Regions from separate parts of the Rhizobium sp. AN5 genome, predicted to be linked through region 1. Evidence: predicted binding sites of a transcription regulator. Region 1 holds the regulator's gene; each other region holds the start of a gene.
What was found. The regulator PhoB, encoded in region 1, activates phosphate uptake and scavenging genes when phosphate is short. The targets are predictions, from matches to a motif close to TGTCATNNANCTGTCAT.
Positions count from the first base shown of each region.

Region 1 (7,777 bases):
CATCCAGGCGCAGAGCGTCATCACCGCCGGCTTCGTCATGGGCATCATGCTGATCCCTTACGTTTCGTCGCTGTCTGACGACATCATCACCGCCGTGCCGCGTTCGCTGCGCGATGGCTCTCTCGGTCTCGGCGCCACGCGCTCTGAAACCATCAAGAAGGTCATCCTTCCCGCCGCTCTTCCCGGCATCGTCGGCGCCGTGCTGATGACGGCGTCGCGTGCGATTGGCGAGACCATGATCGTGGTTCTTGCGGCTGGCGTCGCTGCCCGCCTGCAGCTCAACCCCTTCGAACCCATGACAACAGTGACGGTCAAGATCGTCAGCCAGCTGACGGGTGACCTTGAGTTTACCTCGCCGCAAACGCTGGTGGCCTTCGCGCTGGGCATAACTCTTTTCGCAATCACGCTTTGCCTGAATATCTACGCGCTTTACATCGTGCGCAAATACCGGGAGCAATATGAATGACCGACATCGTTTCCCCGGCGGCCGGTGCTGCCGCCGTGAACAAGGCCACGCGCCGTGATATCGGCATCAAGCGTCGCTATGCTGCTGAACGCCGATTCCGCGCCTATGGATTGGCAGCAATCTCGTTCGGCCTCATCTTCCTCTTTCTGCTGCTCTGGTCGGTCGTATCCAAGGGTCACACCGCCTTCCAGCAGACGATGATTACCGTTCCGGTCGAGTTTTCCGAACTTATCATCGATCCGAAGAACGAGCGCGCAACCAATCCCGCAAAGCTGATGACGGCCAACTACCCCGTCCTCGCCCGTGATGCGGTTGCCAAGGTTCTCGGCGTCGCGCCGACGGATAAGGCCGGTCTTCGCGCCGTCAACGTCATGATCTCCGACAGCGTACGCACCCAGCTGCGTGATATCGTCGTCGCCGATCCTGCCGTCATCGGCACCACGCGCAGCGTCACGCTTCTGGCGTCGGGCGATGTCGACAGCGCCTTCAAGGGCCAGGTCGACATGTCGGTGGATGAAGCAAACCGCCGTATCTCGAACCAGCAGCTCGGCTGGATGAACCAGCTCGTGGAAAGCGGACAGCTTGGCAAGCATTTCAATACCGGCATCTTCGTCAACGGCGCTTCGAGCCGTCCGGAAGCCGCGGGTGTTGGCGTTGCGCTGATCGGCTCGTTCTACATGATGCTGATCGTGCTGGTGCTGTCGCTGCCGATCGGTGTTGCGGCCTCCATCTATCTGGAGGAATTTGCCCCCAAGAACCGGTTGACGGACCTTATCGAGGTCAACATCAACAATCTGGCGGCTGTTCCCTCCATTGTTTACGGTCTGCTTGGTCTCTCCGTCTTCATCAACTTCATGGGCTTTCCACGCTCGGCCTCGCTGGTCGGCGGCCTCGTCCTGACGCTGATGACCCTGCCGACTATCATCATCGCGACCCGCGCTGCATTGAAGGCCGTGCCGCCGTCGATCCGCGCCGCCGCACTCGGTCTTGGCGCTTCCAAGATGCAGACGATTTTCCATCACGTCCTGCCGCTGGCAATGCCTGGCATTCTGACCGGCACCATCATCGGTCTCGCCCACGCACTGGGCGAAACGGCGCCGCTGCTTCTGATCGGCATGGTGGCATTCGTCGCGAACTATCCGACAACGCCTATGGATCCGTCCACGGCCCTGCCGGTGCAGATTTACATGTGGGCGAACGAAGCTGAGCGTGCCTTTGTCGAACGGACATCTGGCGCTATCATCATCCTGCTTCTGTTCCTCATTCTCATGAATGTTGGCGCAATCCTGTTGCGTCGCCGCTTTGAGCGGCGCTGGTAGAGGGAGCTAGAGCAATGAACATGTTGTCGGAAGCAGCAGTTGAAAAGGCGCTGGACAAGAAAATGAATGAAGTCTCATACAAGATGATCGGCAAGGACGTTTCGGTTTATTACGGCGAAAAGCGCGCGCTTTACGACGTGAACCTCAATGTCCGCGAAAACACGGTGACTGCACTTATCGGCCCGTCCGGTTGCGGTAAATCCACTTTCCTGCGCACCTTGAACCGTATGAACGACACGATCGACGGTTGCCGGGTCACCGGCAAGATCACGCTCGATACCGACGATATCTACGATCAGCAGATCGACGTCGTGGAACTGCGTGCCCGCGTCGGCATGGTGTTCCAGAAGCCGAACCCGTTTCCGAAGACGATTTATGAGAACATCGCCTACGGCCCGCGTATCCACGGTCTCGCCCGCAACAAGGCGGATATGGACCAGATCGTCGAGCATAGCCTGCAGAAAGCGGGTCTCTGGAACGAAGTGAAGGACCGTTTGCTGGAATCCGGCACGGGCCTCTCCGGTGGCCAGCAGCAGCGTCTGTGCATCGCACGCGCGGTTGCCGTCAGCCCGGAAGTGATCCTGATGGACGAGCCGTGCTCGGCGCTGGATCCGATCGCGACTGCTAAGGTCGAGGAACTGATCCACGAACTGCGCACCAACTACACCATCGTCATCGTCACGCACTCCATGCAGCAGGCGGCGCGCGTTTCCCAGCGTACGGCCATGTTCCATCTTGGTCATCTTGTCGAAGAAAACGAAACCGACAAGATGTTCACCAATCCGGACGACCAGCGCACGCAGGACTACATCATGGGCCGCTTCGGCTGATCCCCGGCCGGTGCTTTATCGTAACCGTACAAGACTGGTGCCTCTGCCGTGCCCCGCTGTTGGGCACGCGCATGCAGGCCAAGCCGGAGGAATAGACCATGACACAGACAACGACCCATTCGCATATCCTGTCTGCCTATGACGACGAACTGAAGTTTCTGACGCGCCGCATCGCCGAAATGGGCGGTCTTGCCGAGCAGATGTGCGGTGACGCCGTGCGCGCGCTCGTCAATTCCGATGCGGCGCTCGCGCAGAAAGTCATTTCGGACGACACAATTCTCGACCACGCTGAGCGCGAAATCGGCGACAAGGCGATCGTAACCATCGCCAAGCGTCAGCCGATGGCGGCAGACCTTCGCGAGATCATCGGCACCCTGCGTATCGCCGCCGATCTCGAACGCGTCGGCGATCTTGGCAAGAACACGGCCAAGCGCGTCATCGCTGTCGCCGGCACCGGCGTTCCGCGCAAGCTCGCCCGCGGCATCGAGCATCTGTCCGACCTGGCGCTGGTGCAGCTCAAGGAAGTCCTTGACGTCTATTCCACGCGTTCCGCCGAAAAGGCCAATGCGATCCGTGAGCGCGACGAGGAAATCGATGCCATGTACACGTCGCTCTTCCGCGAGCTTCTGACCTACATGATGGAAGACCCGCGCAACATCACCACCTGCACGCATCTTCTGTTCTGCGCCAAGAACATCGAGCGTATCGGCGATCATGCGACGAATATCGCAGAGACGATCTATTACATGACCACCGGCAGCCAGCCGGAGGGCGAGCGTCCGAAAGACGACAGTTCCAACACGCTTGGTTCGGTGACCGAGTAACAGACAAGCAGAAGCTTGCGGAGTTCAGCATATGGTGCCCAAGATTGCAGTTGTGGAAGACGAGGAAGCATTGAGCGTCCTGCTTCGTTACAATCTCGAGGCTGAGGGATACGACGTCGACACGATACCCCGTGGCGACGAGGCGGAAATCAGGCTGCAGGAGCGCATTCCGGATCTTCTCATCCTGGACTGGATGTTGCCCGGTGTCTCCGGTATCGAACTGTGCCGGCGCTTGAGAATGCGGCCGGAAACAGAACGCCTGCCCATCATCATGCTGACGGCGCGTGGCGAAGAGAGCGAACGGGTTCGCGGTCTCGCTACCGGCGCTGACGATTATGTCGTCAAGCCGTTCTCGACGCCGGAACTCATGGCCCGGGTCAAGGCCATGTTGCGCCGGGCCCGTCCGGAGGTTCTTTCGTCGGTGCTGAAATGCGGCGATATCGAACTGGACCGCGAGACCCATCGCGTTCACCGCAAAAGCCGCGAAGTGCGCCTCGGCCCGACGGAATTCCGCTTGCTGGAATTCCTGATGACGTCGCCGGGTCGGGTGTTTTCCCGCTCGCAATTGCTGGATGGCGTCTGGGGTCACGATATCTATGTCGATGAGCGCACTGTCGATGTGCATGTCGGACGTCTGCGCAAGGCCCTGAATTTCTCGCACATGCAAGATGTCATCCGCACGGTGCGTGGTGCGGGATATTCGATGGAAGCTTGAGCGAAGCGGAACCAGATAGTTTAGCTGGCGAAGTAGTGCACCAAAAAATCAGGAAGCCCGAAATCTGAAACGGTTTCGGGCTTTTTCTATATGAATACCCGCCCAACTCGATGCCATTGTCCGTTTTGACCCGAGAGATCGGCGGCGCGTTGAAATCCGGATTGAAGGGTCACGCCCAATAGTAAGGGTAACGGGTGCGTCGTGCTATCAAGCCAACCCCGGAGCCTGTTTGGTTTTTACCATAAAAAAACGGGCCCGAAGGCCCGTAATTTTTGAGTGCTGAATGCGTGCCGCAACACTCAAGCTTTGCGGCGCTCGCTCACCGGCTGGTAGGCGAGTTTCGCATGGAACTTGCAATAAGGCGAAGATTCCAGCGCTTCACAACCGCAGAAATGGAAGTCGTCCTTCAGCGGATCGCCAACCGGCCACTTGCAGGTGCGCTCGGTCAGTTCCGTCAGCGTCAGGCGACGGGAAATCGGCGTGACCACGTTCTTGGAAGGAACGTAATCGAGCACCTGCGCGGTCTCGATATCGATCTCCTCGTGCAGCGCCGTTGCCGCGTTCGAACGGGTGAGGATGCGCGCCGGTGCCGCGTTGACGCGACCTGCGAAAGTGGTCGCGCGCGGCGCAGGGGCAGCGGTGCGCTTCGGCGCGGAGCGTGCCGAAGTCACAGGACCGCCAGCCTTGACGCGTCCCGGCAGATTGAGACGATGGACCTTGCCGATCACGGCATTACGGCTGACGCCGCCCAGCTGCGCTGCAATCTGGCTGGCGCTAAGGCCCTCGGACCACAATTTCTTGAGCTTTTCGACTCGTTCGTCTGTCCAGTTCATGCCGCTTCTCCGCTTGTCGCGTGTATTTTCGGCAGAATCCCTCTCCGTCTCGCGGGCATGCCGCAAGCGTGGTTTCTGCCTGATTTTCGGTGACTAGTTCCGCCGCAATGCAGTCTAGTAATTAGCGATTAACCTAGTGCCAGCCCGACTCCGTGGCAAGAGTCGCGGGAATCATCTGGAATCGATTTTCCGGTTTTCCCCAACTTGCTGGCGTATTGAGTCTGAAAGGCAACACCTTGGGGCTGGTTCGCCGCCGCATACTAGTGCTTGAGAAGCCCGGGAAACGCTGACTTTTGTTGACATCGGCAAACGAAGTGACAATAGTGCCCCTGCCGCCGCAAGGCGGCATTTTGATTTTCAGGCGAGGGATAACCCCGCAAGCCTATTGACAACAGTTTGACAGCGCATCTGCGCAAGGAGTGATACAGCCATGGCCGAAGCCGGCGCGCCATTGTTTGATACGTTTTCAAGAGCCCCCTTGCGCTTCGAGCGCGGTGAGGGTGTATGGCTGTTCACGGAAAGCGGCGAGCGATATCTGGATTTTGCGGCCGGTGTTGCTGTCAACTCGCTGGGCCACGCCCATCCTCACCTCGTTGATGCGATCAAGACGCAGGCCGAGAAGGTCTGGCACGTCTCGAACCTTTATGAAGTGCCGGGACAGGAAAAACTCGCCAGGCGCCTGACGGAAGCGACTTTCGCGGACAAGGTATTCTTCACAAATTCAGGCGCGGAAGCCCTGGAATGCGCCATCAAGACTGCCCGCCGTTATCATTATACCAAGGGCCATCCGGAGAAGTTCCGCATCGTGTCCTTCGAAGGCGCTTTCCATGGCCGTACACTTGCGACGATCGCCGCGGGTGGCCAGCAGAAATACCTCGAAGGTTTCGGTCCCAAGGTCGAAGGTTTCGATCAGGTTCCGTTCGGTGATGTCGATGCCCTCAAGGCCGTCATCACGGCTGAGACTGCAGCACTTCTGATCGAGCCCATCCAGGGCGAGGGCGGCATTCGCTCGCCCAGCAAGGAATTCCTGCAAATCCTGCGCGGATTGTGCGACGAGCACGGCCTGCTGCTGATTTTCGATGAGGTTCAGACGGGTGTCGGCCGCACAGGCAAGCTGTTTGCTTATGAACATACCGGTGTTGCGCCCGATATCATGGCAGTCGCCAAGGGTATCGGCGGCGGTTTCCCGCTCGGCGCATGCCTTTCCACGGCAGATGCCGCTTCCGGCATGACGGCGGGCGTGCATGGCACCACCTATGGCGGCAACCCGCTGGCCATGGCAGTCGGCAATGCCGTGCTTGACGTCGTTCTCTCCGAAGGTTTTCTCGAGAAGGTCCGTGACGTCTCGCTGGTCTTCCGGCAGGGGCTGGCCTCGCTCAAGGACCGGTATCCCGACGTGATCGAGGAAATTCGCGGCGAAGGTCTGCTTCTGGGCATCAAGGCGAAGATTCCTTCGGGCGAATTGCTGCAGGCCATGCGCGCAGAGCATCTGCTTGGCGTGCCTGCGGGCGACAATGTCATCCGTCTTCTGCCGCCGCTCGTGACCACGGCTGAAGAGGCCCGTGAGGGTCTTGCACGTATCGACGCGGCTGCCGCCTCCCTGACGGTTGCGAAACAGGCAAAAAGCGCCTGAAAAAATCAAGAGCGGGCCTCTCTTCAGGGGCTCGCAAGCATGGGACAGATTAGAATGGGTTCACCAAAACATTTTCTGGACCTCTCGGCCGTCGGGTCGGAGGATCTGCGGACAATTCTTGATGATGCGCGCACGCGCAAGATTGCCACCAAAACCGGCACAGCGGAAAAGCCGCTTGCCGGCAAGATGCTGGCAATGATCTTCGAAAAGCCGTCCACACGCACCCGCGTCTCCTTCGATGTCGGCATGCGCCAGCTCGGCGGTGAGACCCTTTTCCTGTCGGGCACGGAAATGCAGCTCGGCCGCGCGGAAACGATTGGCGATACGGCCAAGGTGCTGTCGCGCTATGTCGATGCCATCATGATCCGTACCACTGATCATTCGCGTCTGCTCGAGCTTGCCGAACACGCCACCGTGCCTGTTATCAACGGCCTGACGGACGATACGCATCCTTGCCAGATCATGGCGGATATATTGACGTTCGAGGAACATCGCGGCCCGGTCAAGGGCAAGACCATTGCCTGGACGGGTGACGGCAATAACGTGCTGCATTCGTTCGTGGAGGGCTCCGCCCGTTTCGGTTACCGCATGGCGATGGCAGTACCGATGGGTTCGGAACCGCACGACAAGTTCCTGAACTGGGCGCGCAACAATGGCGGCGAAATCTCGCTGTACCACGATGCCGACAAGGCAGTGGCGGGCGCTGATTGCGTCGTCACCGATACCTGGGTGTCCATGAACCAGGAACACAAGGCGCGCGGCCACAATATCTTCCAGCCTTATCAGGTCAATGAAGCGCTGATGGCGAAGGCCAACAAGGAAGCGCTGTTCATGCACTGCCTGCCGGCGCATCGCGGTGAGGAAGTAACGGATGCAGTGATCGACGGGCCGCAATCGGTGGTCTTCGACGAGGCGGAAAACCGGCTCCATGCGCAGAAGTCCATTATCGCATGGTGCATGGGCGTCATCTGACCGCTATCGGCCGGGTGCTTGAACTCGGCGATGCACATTCCCATCTGTGGGGCTTCGAAGACGCTCGTCGGCTTTTCGCTGGCGGGCTACCTCACGATTTGCACGATTTTCCCCGGAGGCGGTTTCGCTTCCCGGATCTCTGTGCGACAAGCTGAAAAAGTACATTTTAAAAGCCGGACTTTTGG
Region 1 covers NZ_OCMJ01000004.1:192,589-200,365, forward strand. Annotated here, with positions in the region: gene pstC (phosphate ABC transporter permease subunit PstC) at 1-466, shown strand, start outside; gene pstA (phosphate ABC transporter permease PstA) at 463-1,785, shown strand; gene pstB (phosphate ABC transporter ATP-binding protein PstB) at 1,800-2,615, shown strand; gene phoU (phosphate signaling complex protein PhoU) at 2,714-3,439, shown strand; gene phoB (phosphate regulon transcriptional regulator PhoB) at 3,471-4,154, shown strand; gene CRP02_RS13205 (GcrA family cell cycle regulator) at 4,454-4,987, opposite strand; gene CRP02_RS13215 (aspartate aminotransferase family protein) at 5,418-6,620, shown strand; gene argF (ornithine carbamoyltransferase) at 6,675-7,592, shown strand.

Region 2 (7,777 bases), on a different contig from region 1:
GATGGCATGATGGCCCTGGTCCAGTCCGCTGCGCTTGAAATCCACCCATGGGGGGCGACAACCGCGAACTGGGAAAAGCCCGACATGATCACCATGGATATAGACCCCGGCGAGGACGTGTCATGGCAGGAGGTAATCGATGCGGCACTGGAACTGAAGCGGCGTTTCGAAGATGCCGGTCTGGCCGCTTTCGTGAAAACCTCCGGCGGAAAGGGGTTGCATGTCGTGGCACCCTTGAAACCGGAAGCGGGATGGCCAGCCTTGAAGGCCTTTGCAAAGGCCATGGCGGATGACATGGCCAAGGCGGAGCCGGAGAAATATCTTGCGGTGGCAACCAAAGCGAAACGCCAGGGCCGCATCTTCCTCGACTATCTGCGTAATGGCAGGGGCAATACGGCTGTTGCGCCATATTCCACACGTGCCCGACCCGGAGCCGCCATTTCAGCGCCGATCGAATGGGCGGAACTCTCAGATGAGATAGGTCCGGCACACTTCACGGTCAGCAATATCGGCGCGCGCCTTTCTGCCCTGAAGAAGGATCCATGGGACGGCTTTTTCGCTGCCGCGCGACCCCTGCCGAAAAAGGCCCGATGAGCGTCAGCCTTTCTTGTCCGAGGCAAGGCTTTTCTTCAAGGCATCCATGATGTTGATGACGTTGCCGCCTGTCCGGGTTTTCGTGCCGGTCTTCTTTTCCGGGGAAGAGACGGTCTTGCTCTTGGTTTTCAGCAAAGCGCTGATCTTTTTCTGGATCGGATCCTGCACCAGCGCCGGTTTCCATCCCGTCATCTGTTTGCCGATGCGTTTTTCCATCGCGTCCAGCAGCGGCTTTTCGATTTTCATCTTCGGGTCCAGCGCGTCGATGCTTTTGCGCACTTCCTCGCCATAGTGCAGGGTCCACAGAATGATGCCCTTGCCAGACGGTTCCAGCAGAACCGCTCTTTCGCGGCGATAGAGAACAAGCCGCGCAATGCCGACAACGCCGTTTGCCCGCATGGCTTCCCGGATCACGCTGAAGGCTTCCGTGCCGATCTTGTCTTCCGGGCGTAGGAAGTGCGGCCGGTCGTACCATATCCAGTCGATAGAGCCTGTGGGTACGAAGGTCTGGATGTCGATGGTGCGGGTGCTTTCGAGCGCGACCGCATCGATCTCGTCATCCTCCAGCAACACATAATCGTCTTCGCCGCGGGGAAACCCCTTTACCTGGTTCTTTGCGGCCACCGGCTTGTGGGTAACGCTGTCGACATAGCGGCTTTCGACGCGATTGCCGGTTTTGCGGTTGAGAACGTGGAAGCGGTATTTGTTGCTTTCGGTTGTGGCAGGAGTCAGCGAAACTGCGGCCGTCACCAGCGACAGCTTCAGATAGCCCTTCCAGAAAACCTGCCGTGCCATGATCCGCGATCCGCCTTGTCGCCTGTTGTCTCCCGGATCAACAACCACAGGGTGGCTTTTGTTCCGGGAGCTTTGGCAGAGAGGACGGGTCTCTGTCTCAGCCGAACAGCGATGTAAGACCATAGACAGATGCGGATATCAGGGCAGCGGCCGGCATGGTCACGACCCAGGCAATGACGATATTGCCCGCAAGGCCCCAACGCACCGCCGAGACGCGACGCGCGGCACCGACGCCGATGATGGCGCCGGTGATCGTGTGGGTGGTGGACACCGGAATGCCGAGCCACGTCGCGCCGAAAAGTGTCAGCGCACCGCCGGTTTCGGCGCAAAACCCCTGCATCGGGTTCAGCCTGGTGATTTTTGACCCCATGGTGTGCACGATGCGCCAGCCGCCGAACAGCGTGCCGAGCGCCATCGCCGACTGGCACGAGATCACCACCCAGAACGGCACGTAGAAGCTCTCTCCAAGATGCCCCTGGCTGAACAGCAGCACGGCGATGATGCCCATGGTCTTCTGTGCATCATTGCCGCCGTGGCCGAGCGAATAGAGCGAGGCGGAAATGAACTGCATGATGCGGAAGGTGCGATCCACGGCGAAGGGTGTCTGGCGCACGAATAGCCAGGAGACGGCAAGCACCAGCAGCAGTGCCAGGAAAAAGCCGATGGCCGGCGACATGAAGATCGCGCCCACGGTTTTCAGAAGACCCGACCAGACGATGGAGTTGAAACCGACCTTCGCAAAGCCCGCACCGACGAGACCGCCGATCAAGGCATGTGACGAGCTGGAGGGAATGCCGAAAATCCAGGTGACGATATTCCAGACGATGGCGCCCATCAATGCCGCGAAGATGACCTGCGGGGAAACGATGGCCGGATCGATGATGCCGGTGCCGAGCGTTTCGGCCACATGCAGGCCGAAGAACAGGAAGGCGATGAAATTGAAAAAGGCCGCCCATGCCACCGCGTATTGCGGGCGCAATACACGGGTGGAGACGATGGTGGCGATGGAATTTGCGGCGTCGTGGAGACCGTTCAGAAAATCGAAGAACAGCGCGATGGCGATAAGGCCGACAAGCAGCGGCAGTGCGAGCGCTACATCCATCAGACGTTCTCGATAACGATGCCGCTGATCTCGTTCGCCACGTCCTCGAAGCGGTCGACGACCTTTTCGAGTTCGCCGTAGATCTCGCTGCCGATCATATAGGCCATGGCATTGCCGGTCGCACCATGGCGCCGGAAGAGGTCCTTCAGGCCCTGGTCATGAAGCTCGTCGGAGCGCCCTTCAACGCGGGTGACCTCTTCGGCAATCACCGACAGGCGCTGGGCATTGGTGCCGACCTTTTCCAGAAGCGGGATGGCTTCGGCGACGAGGCTTGCCGCACGCACGATCTCGTGGCCCATCTCGCGCATCAGCGGGTCGAATTCGGTTTGCTCGAACAGCCGGATCGTCTTGACGGTCTTGTGCATCATGTCGATGGCGTCATCCATGGACTGGATGAGGTCCTTGATATCGCCACGATCAAAGGGCGTTATGAAGCTGCGGCGCACCGCAAGCAGAACGTCGCGGGTAATATCATCCGCCTGGTCTTCGAGGGCGACGATAAGGTCGCAGTTTTTCTCGACGTCGACGCCGCTCAGAAGGTGGTCCAGAGCTGCGGCGGCTTTGACGACCGTTTCCGAATGTTTGCTAAACATGTCGAAGAAACGGTCCTCGCGCGGCATCAGCTTGCGAAAAATGCTCATCATGCGAATTGGCCCTCAATGGCGCTTTATTAGTTGTGGGGCGGTGATTGTCATAAAACTGTCATAAATGCACGCGGGGCATTGATGCAACCCGGAAAATCGGCAGTATCAACGGATATGAAATCCACGAAGAAAAGCCGGAAAGCCCGTCCGGCGCGTTCCCTGACATTGCTCCAGCAACTTGCTGCTGTTCCCGAAAAGCTGTTCACCGGCTCTTTCCGGCAGCAATATGCCGCCTTATGCTTCCGTTATACCGGAAGCGGTGAAGAGATCGAAATCCTCGTCGTCACCTCTCGCACCAGCGCACGCTGGATCATTCCGCGCGGCTGGCCGATGAAACGCAAGAAGCCGCATGAGGCTGCCGCGATCGAAGCGTGGGAGGAAGCGGGCGTTCGTGGCCGCGTGAGGAAGGACGCCGTTGGCCGCTACACCTATCTCAAGATGCTCGACAGTGGCGATGTCGTTCCCTGCGTTGTCGATGTCTTCCAGATCGAGATCACCGGGGAGGAAACGAGTTTCAAGGAGCGCGGCGAACGCCTTCTGGAATGGGTTCGCCCGGACGAGGCAGCAAGGCGCGTCCGGGAGATCGAACTGAAATCGCTTCTGGTCGACTTCCGCCCGAGGGGGAAGAGGAAACGCCTGACCGAGGAAAAGTCCTAACGCGAACCTAGGATGGTGATGCTGGTCGTTCGACCGATCCGGCCTCTCCCATCTCGTCCGGTGCCTTCGGTAGCAGGCGGGCGAAACGCCGGGTGATGCTGTCGATGTAAGACAGGATTGTCGGCACGACGATCAGGGTGAGCAGGGTGGAGCTGATGAGGCCGCCGATTACTGCGTGCGCCATTGGCGCGCGCTGCGCCCCGCCACCGCCCACGGCCAGCCCGAGCGGAATCATGCCGAAGATCATTGCAAGCGTCGTCATGATGATCGGGCGGAAGCGGATGATGCCGGCGCTTGCCAGCGCTTCGTTGAGTGGAAGTCCACGCTTCCTTTCGCGGTTGGCGAAATCGACAAGCAGGATGCCGTTTTTGGTAACGAGGCCCATCAGCATGATGAAGCCTATCAGCGAGAACATGTTGATCGTGCTGCCGGCAACCAAGAGCCCGACGAGGACGCCGATGAGAGACAGCGGCAGCGACGCCATGATGGCGAGCGGTTGCAGGAAGCTGCCGAATTGCGAGGCGAGCACGATGTAGATAAAGATGACCGCCATTGCGAGCGCGGTGACCATGTGGCCGACCGTCTCCTCCATGGTTTCGGCGTCGCCGCCGAAGCGGATACGGTAGCCGTCCGGCAGGTCGCGGGCGGCGGTGAGGGTCTTCAACACGTCTGACACTTCGCCAAGCGCTCGTCCTGATATGTTGGCCGAAACCAGCACCTCGCGGCGATTGTCGATGCGGCGGATTTCGGCGGGTGCTTCCACGGTGGTGATATCGGCGACCTGATCCAGACGTACCATCAGGGGCGAGCCGTTGGATCCCGTGCTGCCGGTGGCGATCATCAACTCACTGATCCTTGTCGTGTCGGCACGCCGCTCGCCGGGCAGGCGCACGACGATGTCGTAGCTGTTACCGCCCGCATCCGTCCATTTCGACACGTCCTCACCGGCGATGAGCGGCGAGAGCGCTGCGGCAAGATCGGATCGGGAAATGCCGAGATCGCTTGCCGCCTCGCGTTTCAGGCGTACCGAAAGGACGGAGGTCACGTCGCGGGTGCTTGAGGTCACATCCACGAGGCCGGGGATTTTTTTCATGTCTTCCATCAGACCGTCGGCGATCTTTTCAAGGATCGCCCGGTCGTCGCCAAGAATGCTGAGCTGTGCGGGGCTTTCGCCACCGCCGAGACCGTTTTGCAGGATCGCGACCTCTATGCCCGATATGGCCGACAGGCGCTTGCGGATTGGATCGGCCAGCGTGACCGGAGTTCGGGTGCGCATCTCCAGCGGGACCAGTCCCACCAAAACGGCGGCGCGATGTTTACCGACGGTGCCGCCGGTATTGACGGTGGAATAGAGCATCTCGACCTCCGGGAATTCCTGGAGTGCCTTCTCGACCTGCCGCACTTTCTCCGTGGTGTAATCCAGCGAGGAGCCTACCGGTGCCGTGACATTGATCTGGAAGCGGCCTTCATCCGTATTCGGGACGAACTCCGCACCGACCAACGGCACCATGAGCAGGCTACCGACAAAAATGCCTGATGTGACGAGCAGGGTGACGAGCCGGTGGCGCAATGTCCAGCCGATCACGTGCCGATATTGATCGGCGAGCCATTCGAAGGCGTGATCGAAACGGGCGATCAGCCGGCCCACCGGCCCGCGCCGGGCGTTGGGTTGCGCATCCGGATCGTACCAGACGCTCGACAGCATCGGATCGAGCGTGAAGGCGACGAAAAGCGAGATCAGCACGGCAGCTGAAACGGTGATGCCGAATTCGTAGAAGAACCGGCCGACGATGCCGTCCATGAAAGCGACGGGTAGGAAGACCGCCACGATTGTCGCCGTTGTCGCGATAACCGCAAGTCCGATTTCGTTCGTGCCGTCGAGTGCTGCGCGGATATGGGATTTCCCCATGTGAAGGTGACGGGTGATGTTTTCGCGCACGACGATGGCGTCATCCACCAGAATGCCGATGGAAAGCGTTAGCGCCAGGAGGCTCAGTGTATTGAGCGTGAAGCCCATAACATCAATGACCGCCAGCGTGCCGATGATTGCAATCGGCAGCGTCAGTCCGGTGATGACGGTGCTGCGCCAGGAATTGAGGAACAGGAAGACGATGGCTACGGCAAGTGCCGCCCCTTCTATCAACGTCGTCTGCACCTGCGTGACGGATTCCCGGATGGGAATGGATGTGTCCGTAATGACTCGCAATTGCACGTTTTGCGGAACAAGGTCGGCATTGAGGGCGTCCAGGCGCTTTCTCACATCCGCGACGACCTGAACCGTGTTGGCATCCTGAACCTTGACGATGTCGATCGCCAGCGCAGTCTGGCCATTATAGAGGGCACGGTTTTCGGGGTCGGCAGCCCCTTCGGAGAGCGCGGCGATGTCGCGAAGATAAATGGCTGTGCCACCGCGCCGGGCGACGACCATGTCCAGCAGCGCCTGCGGTTCTGCGATGCGGCCCTGCACCTGGATCGTGCGTTCGGAAACGGTATCGACAAGGCTTCCAGCCGGGCTGTTGCTGTTGCCGGTGCGTAGCGCGCTCACCACCTCGTTGATGCCGATCCCAAGCGCGCGCATGCGGGTGTCGTCGATCACAATGTCGATCTGCCGCTTGCGGGCGCCAACCAGCGTTGCCTGCCCGACACCGGGAACAGTCGTCAGTTGCCGCAGCACCTTCTGGTCGGCAAGGGTGGTGAGTGCGGGTACGTCGAGCGACGTCGAGCTTATCGCCACCGACAGGATAGGTTCGGCGGCGGGATCGAACCGGGATATGACCGGCTTTTTGGCCTCTTGCGGGAAATTCGCGTCGATGGCGGCGATCTTGTCGCGCACGTCCTGTGCCGCGGTTGCGCTCTTAACCTCGAGCTTGAATTTTGCGACGACGACAGAGCGTCCCTCGTAGGAGGTTGACGTGATCTCGTCCAGACCGCCGATGGCGTTCAGCGCATCCTCGACCGGGCGCGTCAATTCTGTCTCCACCGTTTCCGGCGTGGCGCCCGGATAAGCGGTGGACACCACAACGACCGGAACGTCGACATTGGGGTAGAGGTCGAGCCCCAGCCGCTGCAACGAGAAAAGACCCATGACCAGAAGCGCCACCATCATCATGGTGGCGAAAACGGGATGGGAGACGGATATGCGGGTCAGAAACATCTTAGCCTGCCTTGTCGACCGTAACAGCCATGTCGGGCTGCAATTCGGGAAGCGGTGCGGTCAGGATCGTTTCGCCATCCTGGAGACCGGCGCCTATCTCGATCAGGCTGCCATCGTTCCAGCGCGATCCCACCGCCACCGTCTGGCGGCGAAGATGGCCGTTCAGGACTTTAAGGACGTGGTAGCCGGTTTCGTCTTTGCGAAGTGCGATTGCAGGAACGACAAGCGCATCGTTTTTTTCGCGCACGAGGATGGACCCGCTGGCGAACATTCCTCCCCACAGCCGGCCGTCGCGGTTGGCGAGCCGCAGATAGACGGCGACAAAGCGCGTCCCGTCTTCGGCAACCGGGCTGATGCGGTCAACGGTGCTTCTGAGAGGCTGGCCGCCGATGCCGTCAATATCGAGTTCGGCGGTCTGGCCAACGGCGACACGTGGGATGTCGCGCGTGGCAACGAGAACCTTCGCCTCAAGCATGCTTGTATCGACCAGCGTCATGAGTTCACCATCGGCACTGACGCGGGAGCCGGCTTCTGCCTGCCGGCGGGTAATGGTGCCATCAAAAGGCGCGCGGATTTCGGCATTGCGAAGGGCAAGGCGGGCGATATCCACCTGCGCCGAAAGGCTCTGCAGCCTTGCCGTTTTCACAACGACATCGCTCTTCGCCTTGTCGAGCTGTTCAGCCGATGCGATGTTTTTTGACGCTAGCTGTTCGGTTCGGGTGAGGGCCTGCATCGCCAGTGTCAGTTCGGCCTCGGCCGCATCCCGGTCACTCTGCCGCAGCAGAAGCGTCGATTGCAGTTCCTCGGTTTCGAACCGCACGAGCAGGTCGC
Region 2 covers NZ_OCMJ01000003.1:1,710,579-1,718,355, forward strand. Annotated here, with positions in the region: gene ligD (DNA ligase D) at 1-594, shown strand, start outside; gene CRP02_RS11265 (Ku protein) at 598-1,389, opposite strand; gene CRP02_RS11270 (inorganic phosphate transporter) at 1,487-2,491, opposite strand; gene CRP02_RS11275 (DUF47 domain-containing protein) at 2,491-3,135, opposite strand; gene CRP02_RS11280 (NUDIX hydrolase) at 3,250-3,792, shown strand; gene CRP02_RS11285 (efflux RND transporter permease subunit) at 3,800-6,946, opposite strand; gene CRP02_RS11290 (efflux RND transporter periplasmic adaptor subunit) at 6,948-7,777, opposite strand, start outside.
Region 2: CRP02_RS11275 (DUF47 domain-containing protein) is a predicted target of PhoB. The motif match lies at 3,181-3,197, and genes of this name have one in related genera.

Region 3 (7,777 bases), 2.6 Mb from region 1:
GGTATCGAACAGGAAGTTCGCCCACCCGAGGAACCGCCGCTGCACGTAAACCTGACTGGTGCGGATTTCCGCCTGTCCGGCAAAACCGTAATGCACGAGAACCTTGTTGCCGTCCTGCGTGATCTCTTGCGGCAGGACCTCAGGCGCCAGAGCCTTGTCGCCATTGATGACGACGGGATAGTTCTTGCCGTCGACATAGACGTCCACCCGGGTCGGCGTTACGTCGAGACGGTTTTGCGTGCCCGCATAAACAACGCTGTAGCCACCATCCGGCAAGGGTTGCAGCCAGTCAATCGGCGCATCGGTGGGATATTGCATGCGGCTTGACCACTGGGGGTTCACCTTGCCGTCTTCGAAACGAAGGCGTGGCTGGGCCCGCCAGGAATACCAGTCCTGAATGTAGCTCGAAGCGCGATCCCATCGGCCCTGCATGAAAGCGGGGCCGACATTGAAGAAGAAAAAGCAGGCGGTGAGATAGACGAGGACGGCGACAATACCGGTCAGCAGGCCGTATCGCTGCATGAAACCGCGATTGAAAATTGCGGGATGTGCGGCCGTCAGCCTCTCGCGGTCTGCGGTATTGAGAATGAAGCTGGACGACATCAGGCCGCTCCCCGTCCGAATTCGAAGGATTGATGGCCGATCAGCCTGCGGCGCAACCAGCTGGAAAACTGGTCGACAGCGATGATGGTGATCAGCAGCAGGATGATGATGGCATAGGTCTTGGAGGCGTGATCGTTACCGATCGACAGCCGGAAGACCTCGCCAATGCCGCCACCACCAACGGCGCCGATGATGGTCGAGGCGCGCACGTTGATTTCGGCACGCAGCAAGGCGTAGGATACGAAATTGGGCAGGACCTGCGGCACGATGGCAAAGCGCACCCGCTCCAGCCAGTTGGCACCCGCGGCACGGAGACCTTCATCCGCCTTCATGTCGGCATTTTCCACGACTTCGAAGAATAGCTTCCCCAGAGCCCCGATGGTGTGCACGGAAATCGCGATGATCGCCGCGATCGGCCCGATCGATAAGATCGCAGTCAGCAATCCGGCGACGACGATCTCCGGAAAGGCGCGCAGGATCTCCATTACCCGGCGTACCACCCAGCGCACGAGGCCGGCACCGATAAGGTTGGTGGAGGCAAAGAAGCACAGCACAAAGGCGAAGGTCGTGCCTATTATCGTCGAGACCAGCGCGATGTTGAGCGTGATGATCAGCTGATAGATGAAATGCGGTATGTAGAAACCGTTGGTGATGTAAACGCGATCCGCGACATAGTTGTATTTCAGCGAACCGTTGTCATAGGGCGACGGCAGGTCGAACATCGCCCGGAAGACCTCCAGGGGACTATCCGGCACGAATGTTTTCATGAAGTCGAAAAAATATGGCAGGCGCTCGAAGAACTTGCCCGAATTGGCCTCATTGGCGAAATTCAGTGAGGCGGCAAGGACGATGAGGAATATAACGAGCGACATAACGGTATAAATCCGCCGTGTCCTAAGCTGCTGTTGATAATGACGCATCACCGTTCGGGACGATGCGCTCAATCCCTCGGGCGTGAGGGTACCATGTTGCAGTGTGGTCGCCATGCCGCTTTCCTTTATTGGCAAAAGCGGCGATGCCGCAAGGCACCGCCGCTTCTGGATATGATCTGAGGATCAGCCGCCGATAACGGACTTACGGGCGTCGATGATCGTCTGGTAGAAAGCCGGGTCGACCTTGATGTAGGCAGTGTTCTTGCCCTGGGTGTAACCCTGGAAGCAGGCGAGATCCTTCTTCGGCAGTTCCATGAAGAAGTCTTCGACCTTCTGCTTCATGCTGTCACCGATCTTGTTGGCAACGAGAAGCGGACCGTTCGGGATCAGCGGGGACTTCCAGACCTGAACGATATCGTCCATGTCGAGGTTGCCCTTCTTGACCATCTGGTGAAGGTTGCCGCCGGAGTAGCCTTCTTCCCACTTGCCGACGCCCGAACCGAATGTCGTGCCGACGTCGAACTTTTTATCGAGAACGGCGAGAACAAGGTTCTCATGGCCGCCGCCGAAGCCGGTTTCGGAGAAATATTCCTTGACCGGAACGCCGGTTTCCTTCGGGATCGATACGTTCGGGACGAGGAAGCCGGAGGTGGAGTCAGGGTCGGCGAAGCCGATCTTCTTGCCCTTGGCGTCAGCCAGAGACTTGATGCCGCTGTCCTTGCGGGCAACCATGATCGTGTAGTAGCCGCTGGAACCGTCAGAGCCGGTATAGGTCAGGATCGGATCGACGGCCTTGGGATCGGCAATGGCGATCTTGGCGTAGGAAGAAGCGCCCATGGAGGCAATGTCGATGGTGCCGCCGAGCAGGCCCTGGATAACGCCGTTATAGTCCGGCGACGGGAAAACCTGAACTTCGGAAACGCCGGTTGCAGCCTTGAGGCCATCGGCAACGCACTTCGTGTTGCGGATCTGGTCGGCTTCATTTTCCGAACCGTCGAGACCGATACGTAGGACCTTGACGTCCTGAGCCATGGCCGAACCGGCCAGAACGCCAAGGGCGACTGCCGAAAGAAGGATTTTCTTCAACATGGACTTTCTCCTGTTTCCCGGCGAGCCGGAGTTTGTTGTGAAGTATCGGCCCTTGACGCGGGCGCAAACGATGCTGAGCGGTTCCTCAGAGCCCGGCGAGAGCCAGCGGTTCGGGACCGGCAGATTGCTGAACCGGACGCGCGGCAAGCTGCGCGCCGGGAATATTGATGCTGGTCGAGGTCATGGTCTCGTCGATGCCGGCGCCGTGTGAATCCGTGCCGTAAATCTCCGTGACCGCCGCCGCCGTCAGTTCGGCGGGCGTTCCGTCGAAAACGACTCGACCCTGCGACATGCCGATGATGCGTTCGCAATAATTGCGCGCCGTATCCAGCGTATGCAGATTGGTGATGACGGTGATGCCTTCACGCTCGTTGATGTCGCGCAGGGCGTCCATGACGATCTTGGCGTTCAGGGGATCGAGAGAGGCGATCGGCTCGTCTGCGAGAACCATCTTCGGAGACTGCATTAGTGCCCGGGCGATAGCGACGCGCTGCTGCTGGCCGCCGGAAAGCGTGCCCGCCGCCTGCATGGCTACGTGCTCGATGCCGAGCCGCTCGAGGGCGGCAATCGCCATCAGGCGCTCTTCATCCGTGAAGATGTTGAAAAGGCTGAGCACGGTCGAACGGTGGTTCAGGCGGCCGAGCATGACATTGGTGAGCACGTCGAGACGCGGCACCAGATTGAACTGCTGGAAGATCATCGCGCAGTCGCGCTGCCAGTTACGCAGGGCGGCACCCTTCAGCGACGAGACTTCCGTGTCGTTGAAATGAATGGAACCCGAGGAGGGATCGACGAGGCGGTTGATCATGCGCAGCAGCGTTGACTTTCCTGCGCCAGAACGTCCGATCACGCCAACCATCTGGCCTTGCGGAATTTCCACATTCACGGAATCGACCGCAGTGTGGTTGCCGAAACGGCGCGTGACTTGCTTCAGGTGAAAGCTCATTTCCCCGTCCAATCTTCTTCTGATGGGGTTCGACCTAACAGCGGTGCGTGAAGCGTGAATGTCAGTTTGATGAAGAAAATATTACAGAATGCGCAGATAAGGCGTGCGCGTAGTCGCCTGCGAACCTTTTAGTAGTCGTGCCAAGGGCTTGAAGCCCGCGCTGTGTCTCGCAGACATGGTTAGGGAGACCCCGGAGCATGACCCCGGAATCTGCAGTTTCTTCGGTGTGGGGCGATTTACCCGGCGTATTTCGCCACGAAATCCTCGGCGGCGAGGGTGCGGAAATCGTCCAATGCGCCGCGCAGCGTTGCGTGGTCCCAGTCCCACCATTTGAGATCGTCCATGCGCCGGCCAAGGTCCGCCGGGAAGCGGTTCCTGATCAGCCGGGCGGGTACGCCGCCGACGATGGTATAGGGCGCAACGTCTTTCGACACGACCGCACCGGCCCCGATTACCGCACCGTTTCCGATTGTGACGCCTGGCAGGATGGTCGCGCCATGGCCGATCCAGACATCGTGGCCGATCACCACGCGCTTGGCGCGGCGGGCGGCGAAGAAGTCATTTTCATCTTCGGCGTCGTCCCAATAGCTGCGGGCACGGTAGGTGAAATGGTGAAGTGTGGCGCGCGACATCGGATGATTGGTGGCGTTGATGCGGACGGATGCGGCGATGTTGACGAATTTGCCGATGGTGGCGCACCAGATCGCACCGTCCTGCATGACATAGGAATAGTCGCCCATCTCCACTTCCTCGATGCGGCAGCGTTCCGAAATTTCGGTATAGCGGCCGATCGATGAATTGGTGACGCGGGCACTTTCGTGGACAACAGGTTCGAGACCGACCTTCACACTCATGCCGCTGCCTTCCGGGGGGAGAATTGCGAGACATCCAGAACGCGATCGGCCACGGCTTCCCGCACTTCCTCGTCATGGAAAATACCGAGCAAGGCGGTCCCTTTGCGCTTCTTTTCGGCGATCATCTCCACGACCACCCGTCGGTTGGCGGCATCCAGGGATGCGGTCGGTTCATCGAGAAGCAGGATCGCGTGATCGGTGATGAAACCGCGTGCGATGTTGACGCGCTGCTGCTCGCCGCCGGAAAAGGTTGCTGGCGGCAGCGACCACAGTTCCCGTGGCAGGTTGAGTTTCGAAAGCAGAACGGCTGCCTGCTCGCGGGCCTCTTCCGCGGCAACCTTGCGCGCAAAAAGCGGCTCGGCGACGACGTCGATCGCCGGAACGCGCGGCACGGTGCGCAGAAACTGGCTGACATACCCGATGGTGCGATGGCGAATCTCGAGGATGGTGCGCGGCGAGGCGCTGCCCATGTCGATGACCTGATCCTCGTGGCGGATGAGGATCTGGCCGCTGTCGATGGCATAATTGCCATAGAGCATTTTCAGGATCGAGCTTTTGCCGATGCCGGACGGGCCGCCGAGCACGACACATTCACCGCCGGACACGGAGAAACTGACATCGCGGACAACAGGCAGTTCGATGCCATCGCGAAGATGCATGGTGAAGCTTTTGAAGACTTCCGAAACGATAAGGGGCGTCGGCATGGCGTCAAACCTGCAAAATGGAGGAAACAAGCAATTGCGTGTAGGGTTCGCGCGGATCATCCAGCACCCGGTCTGTCAGACCGTGTTCGATGACGTCACCACCCTTCATCACCATCATGCGATGGGAAAGCAGCCGCGCGACCGCCAGATCATGGGTGACGACGATAACGGCGAGGCCGAGATCGTTGACGAGACCACGCACGAGATCGAGCAGGCGTGCCTGCACCGAGACATCGAGGCCGCCGGTCGGTTCGTCCATGAAGACGAGGCGCGGTGAGGTCACCAGGTTGCGGGCAATCTGCAGACGCTGACGCATGCCGCCGGAAAAGGCGCGCGGCTGGTCGTCAATGCGGTCTGTGCCGATTTCCACCCGCTCCAGCCACTCGCTGGCTGATTGCCGGATATTGCCGTAATGCCGGTTACCGACAGCCATAAGCCGCTCGCCGACATTGGCGCCCGCCGAAACCGCCATGCGCAGTCCATCCGCTGGGTTCTGGTGCACGAAACCCCAGTCTGTCCGCATCAGGAAACGCCGTTCGGCCTCGCCCATATGATAGAGGTCTCGCACCGAGCCATCGCGCATGCGATATTCCACGCTGCCAGCCGTCGGCACGAGCCGTGTGGAAATGCAGTTGAGAAGCGTGGTCTTGCCGGAGCCGGATTCACCGACGATTGCCAGAACCTCGCCCGGATAAAGCTCGAAGGAGACGTTGCGGCAACCGGCGCGGTCGCCGTAATATTTCGAAACGTCCCTGACTTTCAGAAGCGGTGCGTCGCTCATTCTGCGGCCTCCTTCACATCCGCCAGCAAATGGCCCTTGTGGCCATGGGCGCGGCGGTCTTCGCAATGGTCGGTATCGGAGCAGACGAACATCCGCCCGCCCTTGTCGTCCAGCACCACCTCGTCCAGATAGACATTCTCCCCGCCGCACAGCGCGCAGGGCTTGTCGAAGCTCTGGATTTCAAACGGATGATCCTCGAAATCCAGGCTGACGACATCCGTATAGGGTGGCACGGCATAGATGCGCTTTTCGCGCCCGGCCCCGAACAATTGCAGGGCGTCCGACAGGTGCATTTTCGGATTGTCGAATTTCGGGGTCGGCGAGGGGTCCATCACATAGCGCCCCGCAACCTTCACCGGATAGGCATAGGTGGTGGAGATACGGCCGTTGCGGGCGATATCCTCATAAAGCTTGACGTGCATCAGGCCGTATTCCTCCAGCGCATGCATGACGCGGGTCTCGGTCTCACGCGGCTCGAGGAACCGCAAGGGCTCGGGAATGGGAACCTGATAGACAAGGACCTGCCCCGAATGCAGTTCTTCTTCGGGAATGCGGTGCCGCGTCTGGATGATGGTTGCATCCTTGGTGCGGGTGGTGACGGCGACATCAGCGACTTTCTGGAAGAAGGCGCGGATGGAAACGGCGTTTGTGGTGTCGTCAGCGCCCTGGTCGATAACCTTCAGGACATCGTCTGGCCCGAGGATGGCGGCGGTCACCTGCACACCGCCGGTGCCCCAGCCGTAAGGCATGGGCATTTCACGGGAAGCGAAGGGAACCTGATAACCGGGAATGGCAATTGCCTTCAGGATCGCCCGGCGGATCATCCGCTTGGTCTGTTCGTCCAGATAGGCGAAGTTGTAGGCAGCCAGCCCGTCGTCGAATGAAACTTCTTTAAGCATTGCGCGTTAACCTTGCGAAAAAAGGAGTACAAGCTCATGGAGATTGGAATTCTTGCAGCCGTGTTCTTTGCCGCTTTTGCAGCATTGACCGTCTTTTGCGCCTATTGGTTCGGCGAGCAGCACAGTCGCTGATTTATTCGGCGGCATCGCTCATCCATTCCCCGGCATGGGTGTCGGCCGCGTCGAAATCGGCGCGCATCTTGCGCACCAGGCCCAGTTCGGCCTGAAAATCCACGTAATGCGGCAGTTTCAGATGTTCGACAAAGCCTGTCGCCTGCACATTGTCGGCGTGTGAGATGACGAATTCCTCATCCTGCGCCGGAGCAACCACATCCTCACCGAATTCACCGGCGCGTAGCGCACGGTCGACCAGCGACATGGCCATCGCCTTGCGCTCGCTCTGGCCGAACACCAGACCGTAACCGCGGGTGAATTGCGGAGGTGCCTTGGCAGAGCCCTTGAACTGGTTGACCATCTGGCATTCGGTGACCTTGATGTCGCCGAGCGATACGGCAAAGCCGAGTTCGGGGACATCTAGCTCGATCTCCACCTCGCCGATGCGGATTTCGCCGACGAAGGGGTGTGTACGGCCGTAACCGCGTTGCGTGGAATAGGCGAGCGCCAGAAGAAAACCCTCGTCGCCGCGTGCAAGCGATTGCAGGCGCAGGTCGCGCGCCATCGGAAACTCTATCGGTTCGCGTGTCAGATCGCCGGCAACGTGGTCATCCGGCATGTCGCCGTCACTTTCGATCAAGCCTTCTTGGGCGAGAATGTCGGATACGCGCATGACGTATTCTGTCTCGCCTTCACGGATGGCAGGGATCTCGACAGCTCCGTCCTCCAGCAGCGAGGGATCAAGCAGGCGGTGGGTGTAATCGAAGGTCGGTCCCAGCAATTGCCCGCCAGGCAAATCCTTGTAGGTCGCCGAAACGCGCCGTTGGACCGTCATCTTCGCAGTATCCACGGGAACAGAATAGCCGAAACGGGGCAGGGTCGTGCGGTAGGCGCGCAGCAGGAAAATCGCTTCTA
Region 3 covers NZ_OCMJ01000004.1:2,826,814-2,834,590, forward strand. Annotated here, with positions in the region: gene phnE (phosphonate ABC transporter, permease protein PhnE) at 1-603, opposite strand, end outside; gene phnE (phosphonate ABC transporter, permease protein PhnE) at 603-1,589, opposite strand; gene phnD (phosphonate ABC transporter substrate-binding protein) at 1,659-2,564, opposite strand; gene phnC (phosphonate ABC transporter ATP-binding protein) at 2,650-3,510, opposite strand; gene CRP02_RS26400 (DapH/DapD/GlmU-related protein) at 3,747-4,364, opposite strand; gene phnL (phosphonate C-P lyase system protein PhnL) at 4,361-5,068, opposite strand; gene phnK (phosphonate C-P lyase system protein PhnK) at 5,073-5,849, opposite strand; gene CRP02_RS26415 (alpha-D-ribose 1-methylphosphonate 5-phosphate C-P-lyase PhnJ) at 5,846-6,748, opposite strand; gene CRP02_RS26420 (carbon-phosphorus lyase complex subunit PhnI) at 6,882-7,777, opposite strand, start outside.
Region 3: phnC (phosphonate ABC transporter ATP-binding protein) is a predicted target of PhoB. The motif match lies at 3,569-3,585, and genes of this name have one in related genera.

Region 4 (7,777 bases), 1.2 Mb from region 1:
AGCCGCCTTCTCCGATCTCGACGGCCCGCTTATTCTCAAGCAGGATCGGCAGCCGGGCCTCGTTTACGAGGGTTCGCTGGTTTATCCGCCGCAGCCGGAGTTGTGGGGATAAGAGCCGTCGTTCGGGTTTCGTGTGAAAGCACTACGCCGAACATCGCAATAATCTTTGCAGTATCACGTAAACTGTATGACCAACCTTGCCTCACACTCGACGTCATCCTCGGGCTTGTCCCGAGGATCTATACACGTCGCGCGAAATCAATCGGTTGCAGATCCTTGGGACAAGCCCAAGGATGACGACAGAGAGCTGAACCATCCCGCGCTTAGGGATCGCCCTGCCTGTTGAACCAACCCCAATCAGGCCGCGTGCTTGCCAATCAGCCCCGGAATATCAACCGGTTCCATCTCATCCGATGTGCGTTCAGGGACATCGCTTGTCTGCATCCAGGTGATCAGCTCGAAAGTGCCATCGGCATTTTCGGCAATCGCCGTGCAGCTCTCCACCCAGTCGCCGGTGTTGATGTAGCGGATGCCATCCATGTCTTCCATCACCGCATGGTGAATGTGGCCACAGATAACGCCTTCGACATTGTTGCGGCGCGCCTCGTCGGCGACCACACGCTGGAATTCGCCGATGAAGTTGACGGCGTGTTTGACCTGCAGCTTCGCCCAGGCAGAAAACGACCAGTAAGGCAGGCCGATGCGGCGGCGCACCGCAGCAATGGCGATGTTGATTGCAATCGCCGCGTCATAGGCCCAGTCGCCGAGATAGGCGAGAAGGCGGGCGTTGCGCACCACCACGTCGAACTCGTCGCCATGGATGACCAGATACTTCTTGCCGTCGCCCGCCTCGTGGATCATGCGCTCGGCCACTTCAATGCCGCCGAAATGCATGCCCGGGAACTCGCGCAGGAACTCATCGTGGTTGCCGGGAATATAAACGATGCGTGTTCCCTTGCGGGCCTTGCGCAACAGCTTCTGCACCACGTCGTTGCAGCCCTGCGGCCAGTACCAGCTGCGGCGCAGGCGCCAGCCGTCGATGATGTCACCGACCAGGATGATCGTATCGGCCTCGTGATGTTTCAGGAAGTCGAGCAAAAAATCCGTCTTGGCCGCCTTGGAACCGAGATGGACATCCGAAATGAAAAGCGTTCTGAACTGTCTGGTTTCAATTTGACCGGCCACGGATTTAATCCCCTTGTTCGGTTGCGTCCCTGCGGCTTTCTTCCCTCTCAGAACCAGACTCGTGTTGCAGCAACATGACAATGGCCGGTTTTTATATGGAATATGACTGATGGCATCACGAAAACGCGAATAAGCCATGCCCGCATTTGCATGAGGGGGCGGCAAATAACGGCTGTACCATGGGAAAGTTTGTTGTATTCAGAGGGCCGGAATTGAACCAGACATGACGGTGGAAGACATGACCTCTCACGATAAGAACAACACGCCCGCCAACACGGCAAAGGCCGACATCGAGGAACAGGCGCTCTTTTTCCACCGCTACCCGCGCCCCGGCAAGCTGGAAATCCAGGCTACCAAGCCCCTTGGCAACCAGCGCGATCTGGCGCTTGCCTACTCGCCGGGTGTCGCCGCCCCCTGCCTCGCCATCCATGAAAATCCGGAAATGGCAGCGGAATATACCGCCCGCGCCAATCTCGTTGCAGTGATTTCCAACGGTACGGCAGTGCTTGGCCTTGGCAATATCGGCCCGCTTGCGTCCAAGCCTGTTATGGAGGGCAAGGCCGTCCTCTTCAAGAAATTCGCCGGCATCGACGTTTTCGATATCGAGATCGATGCGCCCGGCATAAACGACATGGTCTCCACCATCGCAGCGCTGGAACCCACCTTCGGCGGCATCAACCTTGAAGACATCAAGGCGCCCGAATGTTTCGAGGTGGAGCGCCAGCTGCGCGAGAAGATGAACATCCCCGTCTTCCACGACGACCAGCACGGCACGGCGATCATCGTCGCCGCCGCCGTCACCAACGCGCTGGAACTGGCCGGAAAATCGCTTTCGAGCGTCAAGATCGTTGCCTCCGGCGCCGGTGCGGCGGCCCTCGCCTGCCTCAACCTGCTTGTCGCCATGGGCGCGAACAAGGACAACATCTGGGTCCACGATATCGAGGGTCTCGTCTATGAGGGCCGTAACACGCTGATGGACGAGTGGAAGGAAGTCTACGCGCAGAAGACCGACAAGCGGGTTCTGGCCGACTCCATCGACGGCGCCGATGTCTTCCTCGGCCTTTCGGCGGCAGGCGTGCTGAAGCCGGAACTTTTGGAGCGCATGGCGGAAAATCCGCTGATCCTGGCACTTGCCAACCCCAATCCGGAAATCATGCCGGAAGTGGCCCGTGCTGCCCGCCCGGATGCGATGATCTGCACCGGCCGTTCGGATTTCCCGAACCAGGTCAACAACGTGCTGTGCTTCCCCTATATCTTCCGCGGCGCGCTGGATTGCGGCGCAACCACGATCAACGAGGAAATGAAGATGGCCGCCGTGCAGGCCATCGCCGAGCTTGCCCGCGAGGAAGTCTCGGAAGTCGCCGCCAAGGCCTATAGCGGCGAAACGCCGATCTTCGGCCCGAACTACCTCATTCCCTCGCCTTTCGATCCGCGTCTCATCCTGCGCATCGCACCGGCCGTTGCCCGTGCTGCCGCCGCAAGCGGTGTCGCCGCCCGGCCGATCAGCGATTTCGAAGCCTATCTCGACCAGTTGAACCGCTTCGTCTGGCGCTCCGGCTTCATCATGAAACCGGTCTTCAACGCCGCCAAGGTCGCCGAAAAGAAGCGCATTATCTTCGCTGAAGGCGAAGACGAGCGCGTGCTGCGCGCCGCCCAGGTGCTTCTGGAAGAAGGCACCGGCATCCCGATCCTCATCGGCCGCCCGCAGATCATCGAAACGCGCCTGAAGCGCTTCGGCCTGCGTATCCGCCCGAATACCGATTTTGCCGTGGTCAATCCGGAAGACGATCCGCGTTACCGCGATTACGTCGATGATTATTTCGCCCTCGTCGGCCGCGCCGGCATCAACCCGGAGGCGGCCCGCACCATCGTGCGCACCAACTCCACGGTCATCGGCGCGCTGTCGGTGAAGCGTGGTGAGGCGGATGCGCTGATCTGCGGTCTGGAAGGCCGTTACGACCGGCACCTGCGCGACGTGAACCAGATCATCGGCAAGCAGGAGAGCGTTCGCTCGTTCGCAGGCCTCAGCCTGCTCATCACCCAGCAGGGCGCGCTGTTCCTTACCGACACCTTCGTCAACAACGATCCGACCTCCGAAGAAGTGGCTGAAATGGCCATTCTCGCGGCAAAGGAAATCCGCCGCTTCGGCATCACGCCGAAGATCGCGCTCGCCAGCCACTCCAATTTCGGCTCGCGCGATTCGGAAAGCGCCCGCAAGATGCGCCGCGCCCTGAAGATCGTGCAGGCAGCGGCACCCGAACTGGAAGTGGACGGCGAAATGCAGGGCGGCTCGGCACTTTCGGAAGCGCTGCGCAAGCGCGCCATGCCCAACAGCGTGCTGACCGGCGAAGCGAACCTGCTGGTCTTCCCGAACCTCGATGCCGCAAACATCACGCTCGGCGTCACCCGCACGCTGACGGAGGGCCTGCATGTCGGCCCCATCCTGCTTGGCACGGCACTTCCCGCCCACATCCTGTCGCCCAGCGTCACCTCCCGCGGCGTTGTCAACATGGCGGCCTTTGCCGTCGTGCAGGCATCGCACCCTTCGGTGTGATGAAGGCGCATTAACGCAGTTTTGAACATGCTGTTGCCGCATTGCGGCAACAGCTTATGTTATCTTCCTGAAACACGGATTTCCCGAAGCATAACACCCTCGCCACCGGCCGGGGACATCGAACGGATCGCACCATTGACCCGGCGCCGCAGCATTATCGGCCTCCTGCTTCCCCTTGTTTTCATCGCCCCGGCCGCTGCTTTCGCGGATCAGGTCTGCGATACGCTTTATGCGCAGCTGCGCGAACCGCCGCGTGTCATCGGCAACACCGCCGAGGTACGGCGTTACGCCAATGCGCTCACCCGCCAGAACATCGAGATCCGCAGGATCAGGAACGATCTGCGCCGTTACGGCTGTTCATCCGCAAGCGTCACCGTTTATGGCAGCCCGAATGCCGAACTCTGCGCGGAGATCAGCGACGCGATGGCGGATGCGCAGAGCGAACGCGATGCCATCATCCGTGATCGCGACGATGCCATGGCTGCCCAGGGCAGCGATGATGGCGACATCAGACGCCAGCGCATTCTCGCCGCCCTTGACGCCAATGGCTGCAGCGCCATTCCGGAAACGGAAGCGCGCCAGCCGACGGCCCCCGATGTGACACGTTATCCCGACGCCTTCGACCAACAGGGCAATCCGCCGGGACAGGCAGGGCTTTCGCCCTACCCCAATGCCGCTGCGGAAGGCGGGCTCCGGACGCTGTGCGTGCGCACCTGCGACGGCTCGTTTTTCCCCATCGCTTCCAATGCCTCGCCGCTCGATTTCCGTGCGCAGGCCGAACAATGCCAGAAAATGTGTCCGGGTACGCAGACGGAGCTTTATTTCCACTCCATGACGGAGCAGGAAACGGCTGACATGGTCTCGGCTGAAACGGGAAAGCCCTACAAGGACCTGCCGACCGCCTTTGCCTATCGAAATGCATCAACCAAAGCCCCAGGCTGCGCCTGCAACATGGCCGCCTATCACGAGGAGATGAAGCAGCAGGAGGCTGCGCGGCCGGAAGCTGAGAAACCCTATTCCAGCATCACGACCATTCCATCACCGCAAGGTGACACCCCTCAGAAACCCACCGAACTGCAGCAGGCCGCAAAACCGCCGGAACAACCGGTTCCGGAACGCGACTATGACCCGAACAACAGCAAGGTCCGCGTCATCGGCCCTAAATTCCTGCCCGACCAGACAGGCCGGATCGACCTGAAAAACCCGGCGCTGAAGGGCATTCAGCCGCAGCAATAGCTCCTATCAAGCACCCGGTATGGAGTTGGCAACGCTCTGTCTCACTCACAAGACGGTCGCGTCTTCTCTTTACCGCCCACCCCAGCGATTGCGAAACACCAGTTCCTCCAGCGGCACGCGCTGGCGCCAACCCTTCACCGCCAGTTCCGGCTCGGTATAAAGTGTATCGACGCGGCCGAGGCATAGCCAGGCGACGATCTCGATATGGTGGGGGATTTCCAGAATGGTGCGAATGTCGCTGTCGTGGAAAATGCTGACCCAGCCGACGCCGATGCCTTCGGCGCGCGCTGCAAGCCAGAGGTTCTGGATGGCGCAGACGGTGGAATAGACATCGGTGCGCGGATTGTGGGTACGGCCCAGCACCACCTTGCCGCCACGCGTCGGATCGCAGGTGACGCAGATGCTGAGCGGCGCCTTGCGGATGCCCTCAAGCTTGAGGCTGCGGTAAAGCGCCTGCTGCTCCCCCTCGAACATCGCCGCCGCCTCGCCATTGGCGCGGCTGAAGGCAACCCAGGCTGCCTGCCTGACCGCACCGTCAGTGACGAGCGTGAAATTCCACGGCTGCATGAAACCGACCGAGGGCGCGGAATGCGCCGCCTTCAGCAGGCGCTCGACCACATCTTCCGGCAATGGATCCGGAAGGAACTGATCACGCACATCACGGCGGGTTTCGATCGCACGGTAGATCGCCTCTCGCTCCCCCTCGGAAAACGGGTAGGCGGGCGAAAGCGCGTGATCAAATGCATTGCCGTCGAGCAAACTGGTCGCGAGTGGATCGGTCGGCATCGTCTATCCCCAACAATGCTGGCGCGCTGCCACGAAAACCGGCTCCGGTTTTCGCCTGCACAACGCGCTGCTGCAACAACCCGCCGCCGTCCACGCGGTCTGGTCTATCCTGTCAGGCCGGTCTTCTGACTCGGCTTCATCCGCCCGCTTTCGCCTTCCCGAATGGATTCAGTGGCATCTAGAAAAAGGGCATCCGCCTCACAGCGCTGGGCACGTTCCGGTCTTGCACCGGATTCCCGATTCTCCCGCCGTAAAAGGCGGGCACCTGACGAAGACGCTTATGAGCAACAAAGCTTGCAAATACAAGTATCTTGCGCAGTGATGCGGCAATGTGACCGTGGCCACCTCACCTGCGTTATTGCGGCCTTGAGCCGGAATTCCAACCAGCTCAGCTCTTTCGGCTGAAAAGCGGCCTTTCGCCGCGCAGACGCGCGCCGGCTGAAGCACCCCTACCGCATCACCAAACGGGAAAATACCGCACATAAGCGAACTCATCCCCGTCAGGTGACCAGTTGGGCGAATTCATCGTTCCCTGCCCGCCGAAAAGGTCAAACAGCGTTTCGGCATTGCCGCCATCCATATCCATCAGCCGCACGCGCACGTTGAGGTCGCGCGGATGGTCGAAGACATCGGCGTCATAAGAGACGAAGACGACCTTGTCACCGTTGGGGGACGGATGCGGGAACCAGTCGCCGTAGGCGCTGTCAGTGATACGCTCGACGGCCGAGCCATCCACCCGCACGCGCCAGATCTGCATCTGGCCGGTGCGGCTGGAGTTGAAATAGATCCATTCTCCATCCGGCGAATAATCCGGCCCGTCATTGCGGCCCTCACCACGGGTAAGGCGTGTCTCAACGCCGCTGTCTATGTCCATGGAATAGATATCGAAAACCTGATCGCGAATGCCGCAATAGGCGAAACCTTTCCCGTTCGGCGACCAGCCGTGCCAGTAGGACGGAAGGTTCTTCGTCATCAGCCGCGGCGTTCCGCCCGTCGATGGCAGCAAATAGATGGCGCTCTTGCCGAACTCCACCTTGTCGGAAATGGCATAAAGCGAACCGTCAGGCGAAATGCCGTGGTCGTTGTTGCAGATTGTCGCAAAGCCGGTATCGACCTTTTCCGGCGAAGGGTCGCCGGCAAGTGACAGGCGGTAAAGCAGGCCATCGCAGTTCAGAAGCAGATATTTCCCGTCCGGCGACCAGTTCGGCGCCTCGAACAGCTCCGGCGTCTGCCAGACCACCCGCATCTGCCGGGTGCGGATGTTGAAGATTTCGATGGAACTGCGCATGCTGCCTCCCGGGCCTGTCGATCGTCTGGCGTGGAGCGTTGAATGGCACAAACATTCCGTTTGCATCCACCACCGCCGTGATTATGATCCTATTGCCGCAGGCACCGCCCTGCAAATTCAAATAGGAAAAAACAGCAGCGTTCCGGCACCGCCCGCACCCCTGCCAGTTTCTCCCAGATCCGAGGTTCCGCGATGAATACCATCGCCGATCACGGCATCCGCTTCGGTCGGATCGCCGCAATGCTTCCTGTCAAGAATATCGAAAAGGCCCATGACTTTTATGTCCGTGTGCTGGGCTTCGAAAAGACCTTTGAAAACGGCAACCCTGTCGGTTTCATGATCCTGAAACAAGGTAATGCCGAGTTGCACCTGACATTGCAGTCAACGCACAAACCGGCCCCTTTCAATGTGGCGCATATGCTGGTCAGCGACGTCGACGCGCTGCACGCGCTTTGCAAAAGCCACGGTCTTCGCATCATCAAAAGTCTTCAGGACAAGGATTATGGCCTGCGGGCCTTCGTTTTCGAAGACCCGGATGGCAACCGCATCGATGTGGGGCAGGTTATTTAACGAGATAGGGAAACGGCGCGGCGTGTCCGCGCCGTTGGAGGGAAATGATGTGTCTTCGACATCGATATATGGCGAAGTCGCAACATCCGCACTCCGTCACCCCGAACTAAACCCGGGGTCCAGCAAGCTCCCTCCACGCCCTCCTTCGACTACCTGTC
Region 4 covers NZ_OCMJ01000004.1:1,423,532-1,431,308, forward strand. Annotated here, with positions in the region: gene dgcA (N-acetyl-D-Glu racemase DgcA) at 1-112, shown strand, start outside; gene CRP02_RS19525 (UDP-2,3-diacylglucosamine diphosphatase) at 358-1,194, opposite strand; gene CRP02_RS19530 (NADP-dependent malic enzyme) at 1,424-3,739, shown strand; gene CRP02_RS19535 (DUF2865 domain-containing protein) at 3,875-4,975, shown strand; gene bluB (5,6-dimethylbenzimidazole synthase) at 5,045-5,761, opposite strand; cobalamin riboswitch at 5,859-6,045, opposite strand; gene CRP02_RS19545 (TolB family protein) at 6,219-7,049, opposite strand; gene CRP02_RS19550 (glyoxalase superfamily protein) at 7,242-7,619, shown strand; gene CRP02_RS19555 (NAD+ synthase) at 7,769-7,777, opposite strand, start outside.
Region 4: CRP02_RS19525 (UDP-2,3-diacylglucosamine diphosphatase) is a predicted target of PhoB. The motif match lies at 1,249-1,265, and genes of this name have one in related genera.